One region of the Streptomyces sp. NPDC050560 genome, then DNA from elsewhere that is predicted to be linked to it. Evidence: riboswitches for the same ligand, from Rfam matches in the RefSeq annotation. Region 1 holds a riboswitch; the other holds the start of a gene.
The links. A riboswitch is a leader RNA that binds a small molecule or an ion and turns the genes downstream of it on or off. The one in region 1 is predicted to bind fluoride.

Region 1 (3,201 bases):
GCTGCTGCTGCGATCTGGGCGGCGGTCATGAGGGGGGGCATCAGGAGGATGATCACGAGTACGACGGCTGCCGAGCCGGCACGCCGTGGCGGTGTGCCGGGGTGTATGGGATCGTGGAATTGGAGCGACACGCTGTGTCCTTCCTTCAGCCCCTTGTGCCGCCTGGTGTCCAGCCATCCGCGGCGCAAGGGGCTTTGTCGTAGGGCAAGTTCAGCTTTCGAAGAGCCATCGTGGACCCGAGTGCCGCACCAGGCAAACCCACGAACCCTGCCTTACGCCGAATGGTGGGGCCTCTCCCCGGGCACGTGGAAAACCACTCCTGGAACGGGACAGGGGCCGGGGGAACGGAACCCCCGGGGGCAGGAGCGTGGGCCCCTGATATGGGCCCCGACACGGCCGTCGGCGGCGCCCTTACTTCTTTTCGAGTGCGGCCGACAGTATTGAGGCCAACGGCCGGTAGGCCAGCGGCCGACCCGTCTGCCGCCATCGTTCAGCGGTCGGGAGCGGCGAAAGGGAGTTGGGGGTTCTGGTGCGCGAGTTCGAGGAGCCTGTTGTACTTGGCGACCCGTTCCCCGCGTGCGGGGGCGCCGGACTTGAGCTGGCCGCAGCCGGTTCCGGTGGCGAGGTCGGCGATGAAGGAGTCCTCCGTCTCGCCGGACCGGTGCGACACCATCTGGGTGTATCCGGCGTCGCGGCAGACCGCCATGGCCTCAAGCGCGGCGGTGACGGTGCCGATCTGGTTGACCTTGATCAGGGCGGAGTTGGCGACCCGGTGGGCGACGGCGCGTTCGATGATCGCGGGATTGGTGACGAAGATGTCGTCCCCCATGAGCTGGACCCGGTCGCCGAGGCGGGCGGTGAGGCGCGCCCAGCCGTCCCAGTCGTCCTCCGCGAGACCGTCCTCGATGCTCCATACGGGGAAGCGGTCGACGATCTCCTCGTAGCGGTCGATGAGTTGTTCCGACGTCAGTTCGTCGCCCGCCACGGTGTAGCGGCCCTCCGTGTGGAACTCGCTCGCGGCGGGGTCGAGGGCGAGGGCGACGCCCGTGGGGCCCGGGGTGTGGCCGGCCTCCTCGATGGCGTCGACCAGCAGGGTGAGGACGTCCTCGGGCCGGGAGAGCGACGGTGCGAAGCCGCCCTCGTCGCCGAGTCCCGTGGTGTGGCCCCCGGAGATGAGGCGGGCCTTGACGCGCGCGTAGATCTCGGCACCGGCCCGGATGGCCTCGGGGAGCCCCGGGGCGCCGAGCGGGGCGAGCATGAACTCCTGGAAGTCGAGGTCGCCCGCGGCGTGCACACCGCCGTTGACCACGTTGAAGTGCGGTACGGGGAGCCTGGGCGCGGTCCCGGCGATATCGGCGAGCGACCGCCACAGGGGTGTGCCCGCCGACGCCGCCTCCGCGCGGGCTGCGGCCAGGGAGACGCCGGTGACCGCGTTGGCCCCGAGGTGTGAGGTGGTGTCGGTGCCGTCGAGTTCGAGCAGGGCGGCGTCGACCTCGGCGGCCGAGGCGAAGCGGCGTCCGCGCAGCGCTTCGGCGATGTCGGTGTTGACCCTGGCGACGGCCCGCAGCACGCCCTGGCCCGCGTAGCGGCCCTGGTCGCCGTCGCGCAGTTCGACGGCCTCACGGCTGCCGGTGGAGGCTCCGGACGGCACACCCGCCCGGATACGGGCGCCGTCGGCTGTCGTCAGGGTGAGGGCGAGGGTGGGGCGGGCGCGGGAGTCCAGGATCTCGATGGCGTGCAGGTCCGCGATGTGTACCGGCATGGCTGTCCTCCAGAGGACGGGGGTGGCCCGCGCGGGGGAGGGGGTGAGGTGTGTCCTTCGCGAGGGAGGGGGCGCCGCGGCAAAGCCCCCGGCATCCCCGACCTTGCGCTCGTCGACATCGGTCGGCGGGTCCATCGTGGCCTCCTACGGACAGGTACGTATCTGTCGGTAGAGGCCATCAGCGGGGTCGCACCCGCGGTCAACGGCGAGCCTCATCGCCGTCCCACTTGAACCCCCGACTACCCCGCGACGCGCGTCCCATGCGCCCGGAGTGCTGCCTCCACCGGTGGACACCCACGGGCGAGGGGGCAGCGCCGCGGCCCGGGTGACGGCCTCAGGCGCGGCGCAATCCCGCACACGCCCCTCCGCAAAGGCGCCGCGAATGGGTGGATACCGCCATATATTTGTCCCGTGCGACGAGAACCCCGCGGACACCAGACGCCCGTATCCGATGCCACGGCCATGTCGCGGAGGGGTGCGAGGTGACCTCAGGACCGGCCGCGGACGACGGGACCGAGCTGGCGCGCGCCCACGACCGGCTGGCGCTCCTCTCCGACATCAGCGCCGCCCTCGCCAGCATCCTCGACGTCGACGAGACACTGCGCCGCCTGGCGCGACTCGTCGTACCGCACTTCGCCTCGTCCTGCGCGGTGGACCTGCTGGAGGGGGACCGGGTACGCCGCGTCACGGTCGCCCCCGCGCGCGACCCCCGGCGCAGGGAACCGGCCGCGTCGGCCCTCCCGGCCTGGTCGAACGACTCCGTGGAGCCGCTGGCGCGGGTCCTGCGCGGCGCCGGTCCCCTCGGCTCCGCCGGACACGGCCCCTCCGAAGGGCCCACCCTCGTGGTGCCCCTCCAGGCCCGCCGCGAGGTGCGGGGCGCGCTCACCCTGGTACGGGACCCTGACGGGCGCCCCTTCGACGAGCAGGACCGCTCGCTGGCGGCGGACATCGGCCACCGGGCGGGGCTCGCCGTGGAGAACGCCCACCTCTACGACCTCCAGCAGCACACCGCAGAGCAGTTCCAGCGCTCCCTGCTGCCGGAGCTGGGCGACGTACGCCATCTGCGCCTTGAGGCGCGCTACGTACCGGCGCGCACGGGGGTCGAGGTGGGCGGCGACTGGTACGACGCGTTCCGGCTGGTCGACGGGTCGACCGTGCTGGCGGTCGGCGACGTCGTGGGCCACGACCTGAAGGCGGCGGTGCGTATGGCGCAGATGAGGAACATGCTGCGCGCCCTCGCCTTCGACAGCGGTGACTCACCGGCGGGTGTGATGCGGCGCCTCGACGCGGTCATGCAGGGGCTCAGCTCGACGGAGCTGGTCACCGCGGTGATCGTTCGCGTGCACACACCGTCCCGTGGGCCGTGGCTCGCCCAGTGGACCAACGCGGGACACCCCGCGCCCGTCCTGGTGACCCCGCAGGGCCGGGCACACCTGCTC
Region 2 (3,201 bases), on a different contig from region 1:
TGTTGCAGAGGATGCGGCGCGCCGCGTGCGGCTGGGTGGCCAGGCCCGTTCCGTTGTTGTGGTGGAGGATCTGGGACACGGCCTCGGCGTGCGTCTGGCAGAGGCCGATGCTGCAAATGTTGCAGCTCGCCACCGCGGGGGTGGACGTGGGGGTGGCGAGGGTCTGGCACTCGTAGCAGTTCATGATCCGCCTTTACCGCGTCGGGGGGTGGGTGCTGTCGGGGGTGCTTCGGTCCTGAGGAGCCATCAGCCCGTGGGCGGGCGGTTCGATCGGGGTGCTCGGGCGGGGTCCGTCGCCGTTCGACGAGGGGGAGTGGCGGTGCGGCCGCCGGGAGTGTCACGGGGCGCGGGGCACCGACGTGGAACGGGGCGTCGGGGCCGGGTCCTGACGACGGTCTCTCACGCCTCCGTGGGCGGTGCCGTCGGGCATGGGCGTCTCCTACTCGCTTGGCACCAGTGCTGGTGCGCCGTCGCAAGTAGGGACCGTTGGCGGCCGGTGAGCCGCGGTTCGGGTACGGCGGGCCCCACCGCCGCTCGGCGCCCGGGGGCACCGATGTGCTCAGGGTACTGCGAGATGCGGTTCGTGTCGCTCCGGTGGGAGCGGGTGGCAGGCGGCGGGCCCGGGCCTTCGGCGGGGGGCCCGGCGCGCCCTTCCCCGCGCGCCAGACGTCCCCCGGCCTCCGGCTTCCGGGCCCGGCGTGCCGCGTTCCGGCAGGTCAGGGGAGGGAGTACAGACCGGCTCCCGGGGAGGGGGCCTGCCCGTTCAGCTCGCGTTCGTGCACATGGCGCAGGTCGTGGAGCCGGCCCTGGATCGGCGGCCGCAGGGGCAGCCCGTCGAGCGACGCCATGGGGACGAACCGGGGCCGGTGCGCGCGCTCCAGCGGCTGGGGGGTGCCCGGCACACCGCCGGTGGGGTAGAGGACGATCTCCACGATGTGGCGCCCGTTCGGACGGTCGTGGATGTCGAGGACGAGCGCGCAGTGCAGCGCCCCGGCCTCAAGACCGGTCTCCTCGCGCAGCTCCCGTCGCGCACATGCGATCAGCCCTTCGTCCGTGCGGACGTGCCCGCCGGGAAGTTTCCACACGGGCCGGCCGTCCTCCTCGCTTTGCAGCAGCAACAGCGAGGAGTCCCGGAAGACCGCCACCGAGCAGCGGGTCTCGGCGGGGTCGCGGTGAGTGATGCGGTCTGACATGGGACACCTCTGCGATTCCGGCCCACGGCCTTATGGACTTCGCAGAGACCGTCAGCGGAGAAATCCGCGGTTGTGGCGGGCCTCATCACCGTCGCCCTCCCATTCTCGCTCTCCCGCGCAGGCACGGGCAACAATGCGCGGAAAGGAACGGGGGTAATCCCTGCCGTGGGGGATCGAGGGGGCGCGGGTCCGTATCCTGTCGTCCCGACTCGTGAGAGTGGCAGGTTGGGGAATCGGGGGTCTCTCGCATGATCGAGCTGAAAATCCCGGAGATTTACTGGGACGACAAGAAGGCCGCGTGCCTGTTGCACGAGTACTTCGCAGAAAAGCGCTCGAAGGGGGACCTCTACTACTCGGGCGCGTGCTTCGAGCGCCTGGGTGGCGGCGGGGACGCCGCGCACGTCGCGAACCGCTTCGACGCCGACGACCTGATCGCCCTCACCCTGCTCAGCGTGGGCCTGGAGCCGCACGGAGCGCTCAACTGCCTGACGGACCCCGGCGGACACTGGACGCGCCTGCTGTCACTCATCCCGCGTGACGCCCGTCTGGAAGATCCCGCGAGCGATGCGCTCGTGGCGAAGGACGGACCCGCCTGGGAGCTGTGGGAGCGGCTGGCCGACGGCAGGCGGTACCCCGGGAAGCCCGACGGCGGAGGCCCGATCGTCGCCGGGAAACTGCTGGCCCGCAAGCGTCCCCACCTCATCCCCGTCTACGACATCCGTATCAAGCGACTCTTCGGACGGCCGAGGGTGGACCACTCGTACTGGGCCGCACTGGCCGCTGCCCTGCGGGCGGACAACGGAGCCCTCCGCGACCAGTTGGTCCGTCTCCGCGACCGGTCGGGCATCGGCGACGACATCGGCGTCCTGCGGGTGTTCGACGTCATCGCCTGGATGTACCAGGGCCGACCGGATCAGGCGACGTCCCGGCCGAAGCGGTAGGTGAGGCACCGTTCCAACAGGCCCAGGGCCGCCCGCAGTTCCGGGTCCCCGATGCTGCGCAGCAGTTGCCGTACCTCGTGGAGGTCGGGCGGGGACATCCGTGGCAGCGGGCGTTCCAACAGGGCGCGGGCGGACGCGAGATGGGGGCCGTGGAGTTCCAGGACCTGGTGGACCGGACCGTGGGGTGTCGCCGCCGCCAGGTCCCCGTGTGCGGACAGCGCCACCGGGTGCCTGAGCGCGTCCGTGGGGGCCGCAAGCAGGGGAGGCGCGTCCTCGTCGGTGCCGCCCCCGCCCGGGCCACCGGCAAGGCTCAGCGCGAAGTCGAGCACGGGCGGGTGCCGCCGCCAGAAGTCCCAGGGCCATCTCTCCAGCGCCTGGCCCTCGTGGCGTTCGACGCACCGGGGGCGCCCGTCGAGGTCCCATATCTCGGTGCGGGGGAAGGCGCGCGGCGCCATGCGGCGGCGGACGGCGACCCGCGTGGGGGAGAGGAGGGCCACCACGGGATACGACTCCCCTTCGGCGGCGCCCCGTTCCAACCGGGCACCGGCCACCGGCCGCCCGTCCTCGTCGGCCACGGCGAGCCTGTCCCCGCCGACGACCGCGACGAGCCCCCGGCCGGGGAGCGTGGCGAAGGCGCCGGCCAGGGTGTCCGTGCCGTCGAACGGGCGGCCGTCACCGTCGACGAGGGGCCGGGGCGCGAGCCGCAGCCGTGCCGCGCCCGGGTCGGCGAAGACCAGCACACCGTCCTGGTCCAGTCCGACCGCGCCGCCGCTCGCCGAGCGCCGCAGCGTCGAGAGGTGCCGCCCATGGACGGCGCGCGCATGCGAGGGGGCCGCCCACACGATCTCGTCGTACGTCCCCCGGCGCGAGTGGTGGCCGATGTGCAGCAGCACATCGTCGGCGAGGTGGATCAGGCCCCGCACATGCACGCCGTCGCGCAGCCGCCTGGTGAGGAGCCTTCGCCGGTCGCCCGACGCCAGGTCGAAGCGGTGCACCTCGACGAGCGAGTCGAGCCGTAGGGGGCGGATCGTCGACGCCACCACGGCGAGCCGTGCCGCGTCGGGCGA

Region 2: linked by a shared signal. The riboswitch ahead of ACIBIW_RS27060 (NUDIX hydrolase) and the one ahead of eno (phosphopyruvate hydratase) in region 1 are both predicted to bind fluoride.

Annotation. Positions count from the first base shown of each region.
Region 1 is NZ_JBITGT010000009.1:200,538-203,738, reverse strand. It holds gene eno (phosphopyruvate hydratase) at 491-1,762, opposite strand; fluoride riboswitch at 1,925-1,991, opposite strand; gene ACIBIW_RS22170 (PP2C family protein-serine/threonine phosphatase) at 2,245-3,201, shown strand, end outside.
Region 2 is NZ_JBITGT010000012.1:181,238-184,438, forward strand. It holds gene ACIBIW_RS27055 (DUF2180 family protein) at 1-184, opposite strand, end outside; gene ACIBIW_RS27060 (NUDIX hydrolase) at 717-1,193, opposite strand; fluoride riboswitch at 1,229-1,292, opposite strand; gene ACIBIW_RS27065 (DUF6308 family protein) at 1,442-2,134, shown strand; gene ACIBIW_RS27070 (hypothetical protein) at 2,107-3,201, opposite strand, start outside.